Regions from separate parts of the Catenulispora sp. GAS73 genome, predicted to be linked through region 3. Evidence: riboswitches for the same ligand, from Rfam matches in the RefSeq annotation. Region 3 holds a riboswitch; each other region holds the start of a gene.
What was found. Region 3 has a riboswitch for cobalamin ahead of ABH935_RS28825 (ribonucleoside-diphosphate reductase subunit alpha). Riboswitches for the same ligand answer to the same signal wherever they lie in the genome.

Region 1: it holds a riboswitch for cobalamin, as region 3 does, so the genes downstream of both, ABH935_RS18785 (VWA domain-containing protein) here and ABH935_RS28825 (ribonucleoside-diphosphate reductase subunit alpha) in region 3, are expected to answer to the same signal.
Region 2: it holds a riboswitch for cobalamin, as region 3 does, so the genes downstream of both, ABH935_RS08900 (HoxN/HupN/NixA family nickel/cobalt transporter) here and ABH935_RS28825 (ribonucleoside-diphosphate reductase subunit alpha) in region 3, are expected to answer to the same signal.

The regions. Positions count from the first base shown of each region.
Region 1 covers NZ_JBGCCM010000011.1:202,089-207,690, reverse strand. The annotation lists gene ABH935_RS18815 (MBL fold metallo-hydrolase) at 1-57, shown strand, start outside; gene ABH935_RS18810 (sigma-70 family RNA polymerase sigma factor) at 147-1,178, shown strand; gene bfr (bacterioferritin) at 1,201-1,683, opposite strand; gene ABH935_RS18800 (bacterioferritin-associated ferredoxin) at 1,801-2,100, opposite strand; gene ABH935_RS18795 (sulfite oxidase-like oxidoreductase) at 2,222-2,869, shown strand; gene ABH935_RS18790 (hypothetical protein) at 2,907-3,101, opposite strand; cobalamin riboswitch at 3,207-3,333, shown strand; gene ABH935_RS18785 (VWA domain-containing protein) at 3,421-5,602, shown strand, end outside.
Region 2 covers NZ_JBGCCM010000005.1:46,903-52,504, forward strand. The annotation lists gene ABH935_RS08880 (FAD-dependent oxidoreductase) at 1-26, shown strand, start outside; gene ABH935_RS08885 (ATP-binding protein) at 80-1,549, shown strand; gene ABH935_RS08890 (MerR family transcriptional regulator) at 1,546-2,337, opposite strand; gene ABH935_RS08895 (DsbA family protein) at 2,417-3,268, opposite strand; cobalamin riboswitch at 3,414-3,617, shown strand; gene ABH935_RS08900 (HoxN/HupN/NixA family nickel/cobalt transporter) at 3,703-4,764, shown strand; gene ABH935_RS08905 (molybdopterin-dependent oxidoreductase) at 4,769-5,602, opposite strand, start outside.
Region 3 covers NZ_JBGCCM010000020.1:168,051-173,652, reverse strand. The annotation lists gene ABH935_RS28825 (ribonucleoside-diphosphate reductase subunit alpha) at 1-1,650, opposite strand, end outside; cobalamin riboswitch at 1,894-2,141, opposite strand; gene ABH935_RS28820 (PPOX class F420-dependent oxidoreductase) at 2,191-2,580, opposite strand; gene ABH935_RS28815 (ScbR family autoregulator-binding transcription factor) at 2,639-3,346, opposite strand; gene ABH935_RS28810 (zinc-binding alcohol dehydrogenase family protein) at 3,351-4,325, opposite strand; gene ABH935_RS28805 (SDR family oxidoreductase) at 4,454-5,278, opposite strand; gene ABH935_RS28800 (TetR/AcrR family transcriptional regulator) at 5,392-5,602, shown strand, end outside.

The DNA.
Region 1 (5,602 bases), on a different contig from region 3:
TTCGGCCGAGTCCACAGTGACGGCGACCAGCCGGTCTGGCGCTCGGTCGACGTCTGAATCCCGACCGCCCCTTTCACGTGCCAATCAGTGTCTACACAGAATGGAGTTGCTACGGGCACGAGAGAGGCGTCGTGAAAGTGGATCCGGTGGGAGCTGATCTGATCACCAGGGCGCGGTCCGGAGACGGCGAGGCGTTCCGCACGCTCACCGAGCCGTACCGCCGGGAGCTGCAGGTGCACTGCTACCGGATGCTCGGATCTCTGCAAGACGCCGAGGACGCTCTGCAGGAGACGTTCCTGGCCGCTTGGCAAGGACTGGCCGGGTACCAGGAACGCGCCTCGGTGCGCACGTGGTTGTACCGGATCGCCACCAACCGGTGCCTCAACGCCCGGCGCTCGGCCAGTCGGCGCCAGGCCGGGGCATGGGAAGGGCCCAAGGCCGAGCTGCCGGAGCCGACCCGGCTCGGCGAGGTCGTCTGGTTGGAGCCTTACCCCGACGTGCTCCTGGACGACGGGAGGGGCATGTCGCCCGGGCCGGAGGCGCGCTACGAGCAGACCGAATCCATCTCCCTCGCCTTCGTGACCGCGTTGCAGGCGCTGCCGCCCCGCCAGGTCGCCGTCCTCATCCTGCGTGACGTCGTCGGATTCCACTCCGACGAGGTCGCCGACATGTTGGACACCACCGTCGACGCGGTGAAAAGTGCTCTCAAGCGTGCGCGAGCCACTTTGCAGCGGACGGAGTCGGCGGAACCCTCCCGAGCGTCGGCTCCAGCGCCGGCGCCGGCCGGCGGTTCAGCAGTCGAGGAAGCGATCGTGGCGAAGTTCGTCCACGCCTACCAGTCCTGTGACATCGACGCACTGGTAGCCCTGCTGACCGATGACGTCTTCATCTCGATGCCGCCGCAGCCGCTCCAGTACGAGGGCCGGGACGCCGCGGTCCGCCTCCTCGCCGCCACCGTCGGCCCGCACAGCTACCTCGTACCGACCAGAGCCAACGGCCAGCCGGCCTTCGGGATCTACCGGCCGGCACCCGCCGGCAAGCGCGGCGGGGCCGAACTCCTCGTCCTCACCCTGAGCGGCGACCGGATCAGTGCCCTGACCCGCTTCGAGGACGACCTGTTTCCATCGTTCGGACTACCGGAATCGTTCCCCGGCGCAGAGCTGGTCTTCCAGCGATAGCCCGTACCAGAAGCCGTCCTACTCAGGACGCCTCCGGCTGCTCCACCAGCTGCGCGATGTACAGCGGCTCCCCGAGCTGGCCGATCAGGTCCAGCTGGGTCTCCAGGTAGTCGATGTGGTGCTCCTCGTCGGCGAGGATCTCCTCGAACAGGTTCGCCGACGTGACGTCCCCGCGCTCGCGCATCAGCTTGATCCCGTTGCGCAGCCGCTCCACGGCCGCGACCTCGACCTTCATGTCGGCGTTGAACATCTCGGTGACGGTCTGGCCGATCTCCAGCGGGAACAGCTTCTGGAAGTTGGGCAGTCCCTCCAGGAAGATGATGCGCTCGGCGAGCTTGTCCGCGTGCTTCATCTCGTCGATGGACTCGCTGCGGGTGTACTCGGCGAGCTTCTTCCAGCCGCGGTTGTCCTGCAGCTTGTAGTGCAGCCAGTACTGGTTGATGGCCGTCAGCTCGGCCGTGAGCTGCTCGTTGAGGAACGCGATGATGTCCTTGTCACCCTGCATGGCGTTCGATACTGCCAGAGCCGCCGATCCGGGAGGTAACGGCTCAGGCGCGGATTGCGCCGAATGGGGACGTGCTCGGGCACGCCGAACAGACCCGTCGCGAGGAGGACCGGCGGTTCAGCCCAGAGCCGGCAGCGCGGCCGGGCAGTCCGGTGCGTGCTGGAACATCGGGAGCGCGGGGAGCGCCGGGCGCTTCGGTGCGGGCACCGGCAGCCGCTCGGCCTCGGGCATCGTGTCCACCGGCGCCGAGTCGGCGACCCGGGCCGCGGCGAGCAGGCAGCTCAGCCGCTTCACGCACGTCCCGCACGCGGAGCCCGCCCCGGTCGCCTTGCGCACCTGCTTGACCGACGTGGCGCCCAGGGCGACGACGGCGTCCACCTCGGCGGTGGTCACTGCGTGGCATATGCAGGCGTACAAGCGGGGCTCCGGCAGTCGGCGGGTTGGGCCTGGGGGACTTAGGGGAGCCTAAGCTACCTGCCGGCCACCTGCCAAGTCCCCGTGGTACGTGCCGTGCACCACATCTGGGACGATGGTCCCCATGGGGCAGCCGGGATCAGGGGTGGACACAGAAGGCGAGACAGTGCAGTCCGAGGAACGGCTCCCACCCGGCCAGCGCATGCAACGCGGGGAGTGGCCGGTGCTGCACTACGGCCCGGTGCCCCGCTTCAAGCCCGCGACCTGGGACTTCCGCGTCACCGGCGCCACCGCCGACGGCGCGGAGGCGATCTGGTTCCATGAGGAGTTCGGGGCCCTGCCGGCCGTCGAGGTGACCGCCGACTTCCACTGCGTCACCAAGTTCACGATGCTCGGCGCCTCCTGGCGCGGCGTCGGAGCCCGGACCATCCTCGAACTGGCGCCGCCGGCCGCCGAGGTGACCCACGTCACCGTCTGGGCAGAGTACGGCTACAGCTCGAACCTGCGCATCGAGGACCTCCTGCGCGAGAACGTCCTGTTCGCGACCCACTACGCAGGCGTCCCGCTCACCCCTGAGCACGGTTTCCCGCTGCGGCTGATCGTGCCGCACCTGTACGCGTGGAAGGGGCCCAAGTGGGTGCGCGGGATCGAGTACCTCACGGCGGACCGGCGCGGGTTCTGGGAGGAACGCGGGTACCACAACATCGGGGACCCGTGGAAGGAACAGCGGTACTCCTACCAGGAGGACCCGGGGGACGGGCCTCCGCTGTAGTCCTGTTCCTCTGTAGTCCTGTGTAGTCCTATGCGGTTCAGGTCGTCCGGATCCGCCTCAGCACGGCCCGCCACACCGTCCCGGGCCGGCCGAGCGCGCGCAGCCGCTGCTGCGCGGTCGGAGTCAGTGTCGGCGCCGCCGTGTCGCGTTGCTCACCCCGCGCCAGGGCGAACGCGCCGCCGTCCAGCTCGTATTCACCCAGGACACGGGCTCTGCGCCGTCGCTCGCTCACCCTCCCATTGAGGGACAGAATCGAACATTCCGCCAGCCGGCGCCGCCCGGGCGCGGTTTGACGCCCGATGATCGCTGCGGGATGCTGCACGCGGGACGGTCGGCAGGAATCCGGTGCGAATCCGGAACGGTCCCGCCACTGTGATCAGGGAGCGCCTCCCGCTTGCGAAGCCACTGGGACGTCAGCGTTCTGGGAAGGCCGGGCAGGCGCGCGGATCTGAGAGTCAGGAGACTACGACCGCCCTCGGCACGCCGCTCCCGCGGCGTGTTCTTGTGAAGAGACCTGTCGGGCGTGGATACCCGTGAGGAGCTGATCCGGCGTGCCGCCGTACCCGTTCACCGCCGTCGTGGGTCTTGACGACCTCCGGCTGGCCCTGCTGCTGAACGCCGTGTCCCCGGCCGTCGGCGGCGTCCTCGTGCGCGGCGAGAAGGGCACCGCGAAGTCGACGATCGTGCGCGCCCTGGCCGCGGTGCTGCCGCAGATCGCCGTGGTCCCCGGCTGCCGCTTCTCCTGCGACCCCGCCGCACCCGACCCCGCCTGCCCGGACGGCCCGCACACCGCGTCCTCCGCGCCCTCCGTGCACTCGGCCGGCGCCGTGGCCTCGCAGTCCCACCCGGCGCGCCTGGTCGAGCTGCCGGTCGGGGCGACGGAGGATCGCCTCGTGGGCTCCCTGGACCTGGAGAAGGTGCTGGCCTCCGGCGTCGCGGCCTACGAACCCGGCCTGCTGGCGGCGGCGCACCGCGGACTTCTCTATGTGGACGAGGTCAACCTCCTCCACGACCACCTCGTCGACCTCCTCCTCGACGCGGCCGCCATGGGCGTCGCGCACGTCGAGCGCGAAGGCGTCTCCGTCTCGCACGCCGCACACTTCCTGCTGGTCGGCACGATGAACCCGGAAGAAGGCGAGCTGCGGCCCCAACTGCTCGACCGCTTCGGCCTGACCGTCGAGGTCCGCGCGAGCCGGGACCCGGCCGAGCGCGCCGAGGTGGTGCGGCGGCGGCTGGCCTACGAGGCGGACCCGGAGGGCTTCGCCGCGGCCTGGGAGCAGGCGGACAAGGAGACGGCCGCACGCATCGAGGCGGCGCGTGCGCTGCTGCCGTCGGTGACGCTGCCAGACGCCGAGCTCCTGCGGATCACCCGCATCTGTGCGGCCTTCGAGGTCGACGGGATGCGCGCGGACCTGGTCACGGCCCGCGCCGCCACGGCGCTCGCCGCCTGGGCCGGCCGGACGGAGGTCGTCGCCGAGGACGTGCGGCAGGCGGCGATGCTGGCGTTGCCGCACCGGCGACGGCGGCATCCCTTCGACGCGCCGGGGCTCGACGAGGAGCGCTTGGACGACGCCATGGAGGACGCCGCGGACGCTGCGGACGGGGATGAGGACCCTGATCCCGGTCCCGGCTCGGGCGGTCCCGACGGCGACGGCTCCCCCAACCAACCGAGTGGTCCGCAGAACGGCTCATCCAGCGCCGCACAAACCGCACAACAGGACGCGAGCGGTGCCGGGGAAACCGGGTCCGAACCGACGACCGGAACCTCCACTGAGCAGAAGCGTGTGTCCGGCCCGTCGGGCGAGCAGGGAGTGGTGACTCCCAGCGAACCCTTCAAAGCCCGTCTGTTACAGGTCTCAGGCGTCGGCACCGGCGCCGAAGGCCGCCGCTCACGTGCCCGCGCCACCGGCGGCCGCACGGTCGGCGCGCGTCCCGGCGCCCACGGCCTCCACCTCGTCGCGACGGTCCGCGCCGCCGCACCCGAGCAGGTCGCCCGAGGCCGTCGCGAGGGCGCGCTCCGCCTGCGCTCCGAAGACCTTCGCGAACCGATCCGCGAGGGCCGCGAAGGCAATCTGGTCCTGTTCGTCGTAGACGCCTCCGGTTCGATGGCCGCCCGGCAGCGCATGGCCGCCGTCAAGGGCGCGATCCTCTCGCTGCTCCTCGACGCCTACCAGCGCCGAGACAAGGTCGGCCTGGTCACCTTCCGGGGCCGCGGCGCCGAAGTCGCCCTCCCGCCGACCTGGTCGGTCGACGCCGGCGCCGCCCGCCTCACCTCGCTCCCGACCGGCGGCCGCACCCCGCTCGCCGCTGGCCTGCTGCAAGCCGCCGACGTCCTGCGCGTCGAGCGCATGCGCGACCCGAACCGCCGGCCGCTCGTGCTCGTGGTCACCGACGGCCGTGCCACGCAAGCGATCGCCTCCTCGCGCGCAGCCGCCCCGAATTCGCTTGCCGCCGCATTGCCGTCGGCTGAATCCGGCTCGCGTGCCATGGCGCCGCGCGCATCCGCCGCGCGTGCCGCCGGAGCCGACCCCCTGGCCGACACGCGCCGAGCCGCGGCCCACCTCCGCCAAGCCGTAGCCACCCTCGGCGGCAGCGCGGTCGTCGTCGACTGCGAGTCCGGCCCGGTTCGCCTCGGCCTGGCCACCCGCCTGGCCGCCGACCTCGGCGCCGACCACCTCCCCCTCACCGACCTCGCCGCCGACGCGCTCACCGCGGCGGTGCACGGCAACCGAC
Region 2 (5,602 bases), on a different contig from region 3:
TGCACCGGTACGTGGAGAAGCTGTGAGCACCGCGGAGCAGGCGCACGAGCCGGAGCCGGAGCAGGAGCCGGCTCGCGCCGTGGGCTCGGGCGGCGGCGTGCCGCGCTCGTGCAGCGTCGAGGAACTGCGCACCCTGTTCCTGTTCGAGAAGCTCGACGAGGAGCAGCTGACCTGGCTGTGCGAGCACGGCACCGTCGAGGCGTTCGAGCCCGGCCAGGTGTATGCCGAGGGCGATCCGGCACAGTGGTTCTACGTGCTGCTTGAGGGGACCGTCGTGCTGTCGCGCCGGGTCGGGGCCGACGACGTCGAAGTGACGCGGACGTCGCAGGTAGGCGTCTACAGCGGCGCGTTCCAGGCCTACCTCGGCGACCGGGTGCAGCAGATCTATCGGAACTCGTTGTCGGTGACGGTTCCGTCGCGGTTCTTCGTGGTGTCCGCGGAGCTGTTCTCGACGCTGATGCACGAGTGGTTCCCGATGGCGGTGCACCTGTTGGAGGGGCTGTTCTTCGGGACGCAGATCCAGCAGCAGATCGTCGGCGGTCGGGAGCGGCTGCTCGCGCTCGGCGCGTTGTCCGCCGGTCTGACGCACGAGCTGAACAATCCGGCCGGCGCCGCGCTGCGCGCCGCCTCCGCGCTGCGGGAGGGCGTGGTCGGCGCGCGGGCCGATCTGGGCGCGATCGCGGCGCACGGACAGCGGGCTCCGAGCCTGGAGACGCTGGTGTCGGTGTTGGATCGTGCGACCGAGGCGGCCGCACAGGGGAAGGCGACGGCACTCGGCCTCGGTCCGTTGGCGATCTCCGATCGCGAGGACGCGATGGCCGACTGGCTCGACGACCGGGGCGTCGAGGACGGCTGGCAGCTCGCGCCGACGTTCGTGCAGGCCGGGCTTGAGGCCGAGGCGCTGGACCGGATCGCCGAGGGCGTGGACGACGGCGTGCTGCCGGCCGTGCTGTCGTGGCTGGCTCGGAGCTTGGAGACCGAGGGGCTGACGGCCGAGATCGAGGAGGCGACGCACCGCGTCTCGGACCTGGTCGGGGCGGCGAAGCAGTACTCGCAGCTGGACCGTGCCTCGCAGCAGGAGGTGGACGTCCACGAGCTGCTGGACAGCACCGTGACGATGCTCGCGGGGAAGATCCCGCCTGAGGTGCACGTCGTGAAGGACTACGGCACGGGCCTGCCGAAGGTCCCGGCGTATCCGGCGGAGCTGAACCAGGTGTGGACGAACCTGATCGACAACGCGGTCGCGGCGATGGCCGACGGCGGCACGTTGACGATCAGCACCAGCCTGGACCGGCAGCAGCTGGTGGTCGAGTTCCGGGACACCGGGCCCGGCGTGCCCGACGATATCAAGGAGCGGATCTTCGAGCCCTTCTTCACCACGAAGCCGGTGGGGAAGGGGACGGGGCTGGGGCTGGACATCTCATGGCGGATCGTGGTCAGCAGGCACCACGGCGATCTGAGTGTTGAGTCGGTGCCGGGGGACACGCGGTTCCGGGTTCGGCTGCCGGCGCGGTGGAACGGTGATGGGCAGCCGGCAGCGGGGTCTTAGAGCGATCTCGGCGCGAACACCTCGGCGAGTAGCCCGGCTCCGGCTTCGGGGGCGCGGACTTCGAGATGCAAGTTTGGTCCGTCGAGGTGAAGGCGGAAGTCGAAGAAGGCGCAGCATTGCTGCTCGGCGGCGGCCAGGGCGGCGATGGCTGCGGCGCGTTCGGACGAGACCGTCAACCGCAGACCGTCGGGAATCGCTGTGCGGGTCGCGCCGGTGAGGGCTTCGCGCCATTGGTCCGCGCGCTCGCGCAGGTCGGCGCCGGACAGGGTGCACGCCACAGGGGCCTGGCGCCAGCGCTCGACCTCGGCATTCGCAGCGTGCCGGTCGGTGAATAACGGCACAGGCACGCTCGTCGAACCATGCCCCGGCGAGGGCGTCGCGGCCGAAGCGAGGAAGCCGCACTGCGGGCCGCAGGGCTCGTCGCGATCCGGCAGCGCCTCCAGGTGTGCGAGGGCCCCGCGCAGCGTCGCGCTGAAGGCGGCTAGCTCCGCCGCGCGCTGCTCGGTCTCGGCCAGGCGGTGTGCGATCCGGGGTTGCAGGTCGGCCTTGACCTGCGCGCAGGCCCCGGACTCCCACACCGCCAGCAGCTCGGCGATCTCCTCCAGCGGCAGCCCCAGGTGCTTCGCGGCGTCGATGAGCCCCAGGCGGCGCACCGCGTCCTCGCCGTAGATCCGGTAGCCGGCATCCGTGCGGTCGGCGGGCAGGAGGCCGGAGGTTTCGTAGAAGCGCAGCGTGGTGGCCGGGACGCCGGTGCGCTCGGCCAGCTGGGAGATCCGCATCGTGCTCATACCTGGACGGTAGACCTTCGAGTCGACTCGAAGGTCAAGCCCGGGTACTGGTGGGCGGTCAGCAGAGTTCCGGGGCTGCTCAGGACCCCGAGGGAAGCGCCGGAAGTCCCGCGCTCTGGAACACCTGCTTCAACACCGCCGGGTCCGAGCCGGCCAGCGACGACCCGTCCTTCGACGCCAGCCAGAAGTTGTTCGGCAGCGACAGGGTCTTGCCGTCGAGCATCAACGTCGGCGTCCCCTGCAGCCGCAGCGAGTTGAAATCCGACCAGTTCTGCTGGACCAGGCCCTTGTAGGTGCCGGCGGTGACGCAGGCCTCGAACGCCGGCGTGTCCAGGCCCGGGACCTGCTTGGCCAGCGAGATCAGCGTCGCGGTGCTGCTGTAGGCGTCGGTGCTCTCGTTCGGCTGGTGGGCGAAGAGCACGTCGTGGTACTCGTCGAACTTCCCGGCGGTCGCGGCGCACACCGAGGCGCTGCCGGACTGCAGGGAGCCGCTGCCGTTGTCCTTGGCGTCGATCAGGGGCACCGGGTGGAAGAGCACGCGGAGTGTGCCGTTGGCCACATAGGTCTTGTAGACGGATGCCGAGCCCGTCTCCAGCGCCTTGCAGTAGGGGCAGCGGAAGTCCTCGAAGATGGTCAGGGTGTGCGGGGCCGACGCGGGGCCGTAGAACAGAGCGGTCGCCGTGTTCGCGGGGTTCGCGTACTTGTCGGCGACGACGGAGCCGTCGGTCGGCGGGGTGTAGGCCCGCGGTTTGGCGGAGTTCGAACCCACCGCGATCCCGACGCTGACGCCGACACAGATCCCGATCACCACCACTACCACTCCGAGTACGCCCAGCCTGCGGCGCTGCATGCTCTTGCGCTGCTGGGCCGCACGCTCGGCGGCGACCCGCACGCGTGCGGACTTCTCGTCCCGAACACCCTGATCGCTCATAGCCCCATCCCCACCCACACGCACGTCGAAGAATCCTGATCGGCAACGCCCCCGGGATCTGACCACCGGAGGACGGTGGCGTCAAGCCGGTGCGGATGTGGCGCACAAGCCACAGGCCCCGCCTTGCCCGCCTCCAAGCCGCTCGCTACGGTGACCATGCCGTGGTGCTCGGGAAGACCGGTGGAAAACCGGAGCGGCCCTCGCCACTGTGATCGGGAATGCACCGGCTCCATGCCGGCCGTGCGAGTGTGGCGCGGCGGCGGCCACTGGGCGCGTGACGCGCCTGGGAAGGCGGGGCCGGGGCGTCGACCCGTCAGCCAGGAGACCGGCCACGGCACCGAACATCGACCATCCACGAGGTGCTGGAGGCGAGCCGCGTGAGCGTGCCTGCGAATCGTTCTGTCCGAGCTGTCCAAGATTCGTCCGCGGGGCCGGTGCGCTGGTTGCGTGGCGACTGGCTGCGGTTCGGCGGGTTGCTGGCGGTGATCCTGGCGATGCACGTGGCCGCGTTCGGGATCCTGGCCGGGCTGGTCGCGCCGCACCACTACACGGTCGGTAACCAGGTCTTCGGCTTCGGCCTCGGCATCACCGCCTACACCCTCGGCATGCGCCACGCGTTCGACGCCGACCACATAGCCGCGATCGACAACACCACGCGCAAGCTGATGGCCGACGGCAAGCGGCCGGTGTCGGTCGGGTTCTGGTTCGCGCTCGGGCACTCGACCATCGTCGTGGTGCTGGCTGCCGGGATCGCCGCCGGGGCGCGGCAGGCCACGAACCTCACCGACGACAAATCCGGCACGCGCCAGTCCCTCGGCGTGGTGTCGACGACCGCCTCCGGCACGTTCCTGTACCTGATCGGGATCCTGAACCTGGTCGCGCTGATCGGGATCTACAAGGTCTACAAGGCGATGCGGCGTGGTGAGTACGACGAGGCCGCGTTGACGGCGCAGCTTGACAAGCGCGGCTTCATGAACCGGATCCTGGGCCGGCTCACCAAGTCCATCACCCGGCCCGGCCAGATGTACCCGGTGGGGCTGCTGTTCGGCATCGGCTTCGACACCGCGACCGAGGTGCTGCTGCTCGCGCTGGCCGGCTCCAGCGCCGCCGCCGGCCTGCCCTGGTACGCGATCCTGTGCCTGCCGCTGCTGTTCACCGCGGGCATGACCCTGTTCGACACCCTCGACGGCACCTTCATGAACTTCGCCTACCACTGGGCCTTCTCCAACCCGATCCGCAAGGTCTACTACAACCTCACGATCACCGGCCTGTCGGTGGCCGTCGCGCTGGTCATCGGCAGCGTCGAGCTGATCGGGGTGGTCCACGACCAGTTCGGGTTCGTCAACCCGGTCACCGACTGGATCGCGAACCTGAACCTGAACAACGTCGGGTTCGTGATCGTCGGCGCGTTCGTGGCCGTGTGGGCGGCGGCGATCGCGTATTGGAAGATCGCGCGGGTCGAACGGAGGTGGAACGCCGCCGGCGAGGAGGGCTAGAGGGCTATTCGACGGTGACCTGAATGCTGTGATAGCCCGTGGCGCCGTCGGGAAGCGTGTCCTGAATCACCGGTGTTTGCAGCGTCCCGGTGCCGTCGGTGCAACGGACGGTCAGGATGTGCTGGCCCGGCGTCGCATGCCACGGGTACGACCACTGACGCCAGGTGTCCGGGGTGTCGGCGGTGGCCAGGTCCGCGGGCGCCCACGGGCCCTTGTCGACCTGCACCTCGACGCCGTCCACGCCGCGGTGGGTGGCCCAGGCGACGCCGGCGACGACGATGGTGCCGGTGCCGGCGCGCACGGTCGCCCCGTTTCCGGGGACGTCGATACGGGAGGCGGTCTTCACCGGGGCCTGCTGCGCCCAGCCCTCGCCCACCCAGAATGCGGCGTTCTTGGCGAAGGTGGTGAGTTCGAGGTCGACGACCCACTTGGTCGCCGAGACGTAGCCGTAGAGGCCCGGGACCAGCATCCGGCACGGGAAGCCGTGCTCGACCGGCAGCGTCTGGCCGTTCATCGCCACCGCGAGCATCGCCTGGCGGCCGTCGAGCACCGCCTCCACCGGGGTGCCGATGGTCATGCCGTCGAAGGACGTGGACAGGATCTGGTCGGCTCCGGCCTGGACGCCGGCCTGGCGCAACAGCGGGGCCAGCGGCGCGCCGAGCCATCGGGCGTTCCCGCAGTAGGGGCCGCCGATCGTGTTCGAGACGCAGGTCAGGGTGAGATCGTGCTCTTCGAGCGGCATCCTGAGCAGCTCCGCGAAGCTCACCGTGAACGGGCGGTCCACCATGCCGTGGATCCGCAGCATCCACTCCTTCGGGTCGACCTGCGGGACGGTCAG
Region 3 (5,602 bases):
CCACAGGTCCGGCTGCAGGTCGCCGCGCGCCGCGCGGGTGTCCGCGAATGCCGGGTGAGCGCCGAACTCCTCCGCCAGCCCGGCCGAGGTCTCCAGCGCGGTCAGGTAGATCTCCTCCGAGATCCGGGTCGACAGCTCCCGCGCCCGCGCGTCGTCGAAGGGCAGCCGCAGCGCGAAGAACACGTCCTGCAGCCCCATCAGGCCCAGCCCGACCGGGCGCCAGCGCGGGTTCGACGCCGCGGTCTGCTCGCTCGGGTAGTAGTTGATGTCGATGACGCGGTCCAGGAAGACCACGGCGGTGCGGACCGTGGCGCGCAGCCGGTCCCAGTCCACGGCGTCGCGGGACGGCGTCAGGTGCGCGGCCAGGTTGATCGAGCCCAGGTTGCAGACCGCGGTCTCGGCGTCGGAGGAGACCTCGATGATCTCAGTGCACAGATTCGACAGGTGAACGGTGTTACCGGGAGCGCTGGTCTGGTTGCACAGCTTGTTGGACGCGTCCTTGAACGTCATCCAGCCGTTGCCGGTCTGCGCCAGCGTGCGCATCATCTTGCCGTACAGCTCACGCGCCGAGACCTGCCGGACGTAACGGCCCTCGGCCTCGGCCGCGCGATAAGCCGCGTCGAACTCCGCACCCCACAGGTCCGGCAGCTCCGGCACCTGGTCGGGGTCCATCAGCGACCAGAGGCCGTCGGCCTCGACGCGCCGCATGAACTCGTCCGGGATCCAGTTGGCCAGGTTCAGGTTGTGCGTGCGGCGCGCGTCCTCGCCGGTGTTGTCCCGCAGCTGGAGGAACTCCTCGACGTCCGGGTGCCACGGCTCCAGGTACACGCACGCCGCGCCTTTGCGCCGGCCGCCCTGGTTGACCGCGGCGACCGAGGAGTCGAGCGTGCGCAGGAACGGGACGATGCCGTTGGAGCGGCCGTTGGTGCTGCGGATCAGGGCGCCGCGCCCGCGGACCCGGGAGAAGCCGATGCCGATGCCGCCGGCGAACTTCGACAGGCGCGCGACCTGGTGGTAGCGGTCGTAGATGGAGTCCAGCTCGTCGCGCGGGGAGTCCACCAGGTAGCAGGACGACATCTGGGTGTGCCGGGTGCCGGAGTTGAACAGCGTCGGCGAGCTGGGCAGGTAGGCCAGCGAGGACATCAGGCGGTAGAAGCCGACGGCCTCCTGCGGGTCCTGCGACAGCCCGACGGCGACGCGCAGCAGGAAGTGCTGCGGGGTCTCGATCACGCGGCGGGTCACCGGGTGCCGCAGCAGGTAGCGGTCGTAGACGGTGCGCAGGCCGAAGTACTCGAAGCGGAGGTCGCCCTCGGGGTCGATCGCGGCGTCGAACTGCCCGGCGGCCGAGTCGACCAGGGCCTGCGTCACGTCGCCGATCAGGCCCTCCCGATGCCCGACGGCGATGGACGCGCTGAAGGTGGTCGCGCCCTGGCCGGCGGCCTCGCGGGCGATGACCCCGGACAGCAGGCGGGCGGCGAGCTTCGAGTACTGCGGCTCCTCGCCGATGAGCTCGGCCGCGCTCTGGACGGCGAGGTCGGCGACCTGGTCGGCGGTGGCGTTCGGCGGCAGCCCGGCGAAGGTCTTGCGGGCCACGCGGGCCGGGTCGACGTCGGGCAGGTCCGCGGACTTGTCTGCGAGCTCTGCTTCGATCTCCGCTTCGAGCTGAGCTGCTGTCGTCGCTGTCGTGGTCACCGTCGGCAGCGCCTGCGCCCCCGCGCGCCTCGCTGCCTCTGTGGTCTCGACATGTGTGAGCGTGACCGTCACAACCTTCTCCTCGCCAGTCGTAGGTCCGAGGTCCGGACCGTTGGCGAGCAGACACCGGAGGCACGCGAAAGCCGCGACGCGCTCCGCCGTCAGCCGTCCCACGCGGCCTCGGACCAGCCGTACCCCACGTCCGGGCACGGCACGGCTGGCAGGTCTTCGGACTCGTGGGCGCTCGCGGGCCCGGGGAGGACCGCGCGAACCTACTGGCCGTCACTTCCCAGGCCGGCGCCTTCCGGCGCCACTCGGCCCAGTGTGTACGACGGCTGTCGTTCCCACTCACCGCTGCGGGGCAGTCCCGGTCTCGCACCGGGTTCCCTCTTGCCTCGACCGCCGCCCTTGTGCGGGGCGGTGGTCGAACCAGCTGCGTCGGACACCATATCTTGTGGCGGCGCTCAAATTCCAATCAACATGCTGTATGTCAGGGGACTACTGGAAGGTGGCGTGCGTCGGCCGCAGGTAGATCCGTACGCGGGTCGGCGCGTCGCCGACGGGACCGTCCATCGGCAGCGCGTAGCGGTCGGCCAGGACGGCGAAGAAGTCACCCTCCGGGTCCGGCTCGATGCGGTCCACGGTCCCGCGCAGCTCCAGGTAACGGTACGGGGCGTCGGGGTCGTTGATGGAGACCGCGGCGTGCGGGCGCTCGCTGAGCTCCTTGTACTTCGCGCGCTTGGTCGAGGTGGTGAAGGACAGGAACTCGCCGTCCCACAGGAACCACATCGGGTTCACGTGCGGGGTGCCGTCGGCGCGGACGGTCGCCAGGTGGCAGAAGACGGGGCGGTCGAGCAGATCGGCGTGTGATGCGGGGATGACGGACATGGGTCTACTCCAGTCGGAGACGGGATTGCGGACAAGGGGAGATGTCGACTGGCAGCGATCAGGAAACGTGATCGTCGGAAGCGGCGGCGATGCCGGCCCGCATGACCGACCACCACTCGGCGACTCGGTCGGCGACGTCGGCGTGGCCGGACAGGATGCCCGAGACGTGCTGAACTCCCTGGAAGCCGGCGACCGAGGCCCGGGCCAGTGTGCCGGGATCGGCTCCGGGCCGGAGCTCGCCGCGTTCGGCGGCGCTGCGGAACAGGTCGGTGGAGGTGGCGATCCAGTCCACGAACGGCATGTGGACCGGCTCGGAGATCTGTGCGCGCTCGGCTTGCAGGCGGACTGTCGCGCGGACGATCGGGTCCTCGCGGATCTGCGCCGCGATGCGGGCGAAGACCTCGCCGAGGAGGTCGAGTACCCGGTCGTGCGCCGGCGTCGCTTCGGCGACCAGCGAGGGCCACTGCTCGTAGCATTCCTCGACGATGGCCGCCGCGACGGCGGCCTTCGCCGGGAAGTGGAAGGCGAGTGCGCCTTTGGTGACGCCGGCGCGGGCCGCGATCTCGCTGGTGGTGGCCGCTGCGTAGCCGACCTCTGCGAAGCACTCGGACGCGGCCAGCAGGATCGCGCGGCGGGTGCGGCGCGCGCGCTCCTGCGTGGGCTCGCTCGGGGTCCGGGGCTCGGCCGAGCCCCGGGAGCCGGCCGAGCCTCGCGAGTCGACGCGGGAGTCGGCCGAGCCTCGCGAGCCGGCTGGCGGCGGCGTCACGCGGTCAGCCCCGGACCGCGACGACGGTCTTGCCGGGGCTGCGGTTCTCGGCCTGCGCGATGTGCGCCTCGGCGGCCTCGCTCCAACCGATGACGCGCGGCGCCGGGATGGCCAGCCCCTCGGCGGTGAGGGCGAAGACCGCGGCGATGAGGTCGCCGACCGCGGCGGCGTCGCCCCGGGCCCGGTTGATGATGCTGAAGCCGGAGGTCGTCCAGTTGTTGCGGCGCAGGTCCGCCAGGGTCGGGGCGGCGGGGTCCGGCTGGCCGGCGGCGGCGCCGTAGCTGACCAGGCGGCCGCCGGGGGCGAGCAGCGCGGGCATCGCGGCGGACACGTCGCCGCCGATGGATTCCAGGACCACGTCGAACAGCGAGTCGTCGGCGGCTTTGCGCGCGTTCGCGGCGAACTCGGCGTCGCGGATCGCGGGGCGGTAAGCGGCCGCGAGGGTGGCGGCGGAGCGTGCGCTCGTGCCGCCGACCAGCGCCGTGGGGTGGCGCAGGGCCAGGACCGCGGCGAGTGCGTCGCCGACGCCGCCGCCGGCTCCGGTGACCAGGACGCGGTCGGCGGCGGCGACGTGAGCGGCGCAGGCCAGGCCGACGGCGGTGGCCCAGGTGAGGGGGACCGTCGTGGCGGCTTCGAGGGCGAGGCCGTCGGGAACGCGCGCGGCCAGGCCGGCCTCGGCGACGACGGTTTCGGCCAGGCCGCCGCCGTCGACGGTGAACGCCACGACGGTGTCGCCGACGGCGAAGCCGCTCACGCCCTCCCCGAGCGCGGTCACCTCGCCGCCGACTTCCATGCCCGGCACGAAGGGCCAAGCGCTGGCGTAGCCGGGCGCTCCGCGCCGGGCCAAGACGTCGACGAAGTTCAGGCCGGCGAAGCGGACCGCGATCGCGAGCTGTCCGGGCGCCGGGGTCGGCGCGGGGATGTCGACCTCTGCGACGTTCTCCGGACCGCCTGGTGCGCTGAACTCGATGGCTTTCATGATGGGTTCCCCTCCCAGGATGGTGCTGCGGCGGGTGCCGTGGGAGAAAAATACCGGCTGGCCGGTTTCTTGTCGACCGGACCGACGGGGACCAGCCGTTCGACGGGGACCAGCCGGTCGATCGGGCATCAGCCGAACGCCGCCGCGTTCCGCACCGCCCAAGCGCTGAACGGCGCCGCCGGCCGGCCCAGGATCCGCTCGACGTCCGGGCTCACGGCCCGCTCCTCGGCCGTGGGCTCGCCGAGGATCGCCAGCGTGCCCTCGACCACCTCCGGCGCCATGATCTGCGCCATCTGCGCCCGCGCCTCCTCGCGCGTCATCTCGACGAACCGCACCGGCGCCCCGATCGCCTCCGCGATGGCCGCGGCCCGCTCGCGCGGCGTGGTCGGTGCCGGGCCGGTCAGCACGTAGGTCGCGCCGTCGTGGCCGTCCTCGGTGAGCACCGCCGCGGCGACCGCGGCCACGTCGTCCGGGTCCACGAACGGCAGCCCGACCTCGGCGAACGGTGCCGGCGCGATGCCCTGCGCGCGGATCGGCTCGACCCAGGCGAACGCGTTGGAGTCCAGGCCGCCCGATCGCAGGATCGTGTATTCGAGCCCGGAGTCGGCGACGGCCTGCTCGAAGTCGGCCGCGTGGGCGTAGGCGCCGCCGGGCCGGGTGCCGACGCCCTGCGAGGACACCAGCACCACCCTGGTGACGCCGGCAGCCTTGGCCCGGGCCAGCACGCCGGCCGGGTCGTCGCCCGCGACCAGCAGGAACAGCGCCTTCGCGCCCTGCAACGCGGGCTCCAGGCCGGCCGGTTCGGCGAGGTCTGCGGCGACCGCGCGGACGCCGGCCGGGACGTCGGATTCCTGGACGTGCCGCGCCACGGCAGTCACCGCGTGCCCGGCGGCCGACAGCCTGCGCACCAGAGTCCGGCCGACGTTCCCGGTGGCACCTGTCACGACGATCATGATTCTCCCCAATCCGAATTCAGAGCAAGAAACACCAGCTGGAGCTGTGAGTTAGTCGGCTAACTGAGTTGAACGCTAGCCGACGGCGGCCCCGGTTGTCTATCCTCAGTTAGGTGACTGACTCAGAAGCCGGGAAGGCCAAATCCCGGGGCGGCAAGCGCGAGCGGCTGGCGTCCGCCGCCGCCGAGGTGTTCCACCACCAGGGCGTCGAGCGCACCACGCTCAACGACATCGCGCAGGCGGCCGACGTCCCGCTGGGCAACGTCTACTACTACTTCAAGACCAAGGACCAGCTGGTCGAGGCCGCCCTCGGCGCGCACCGGG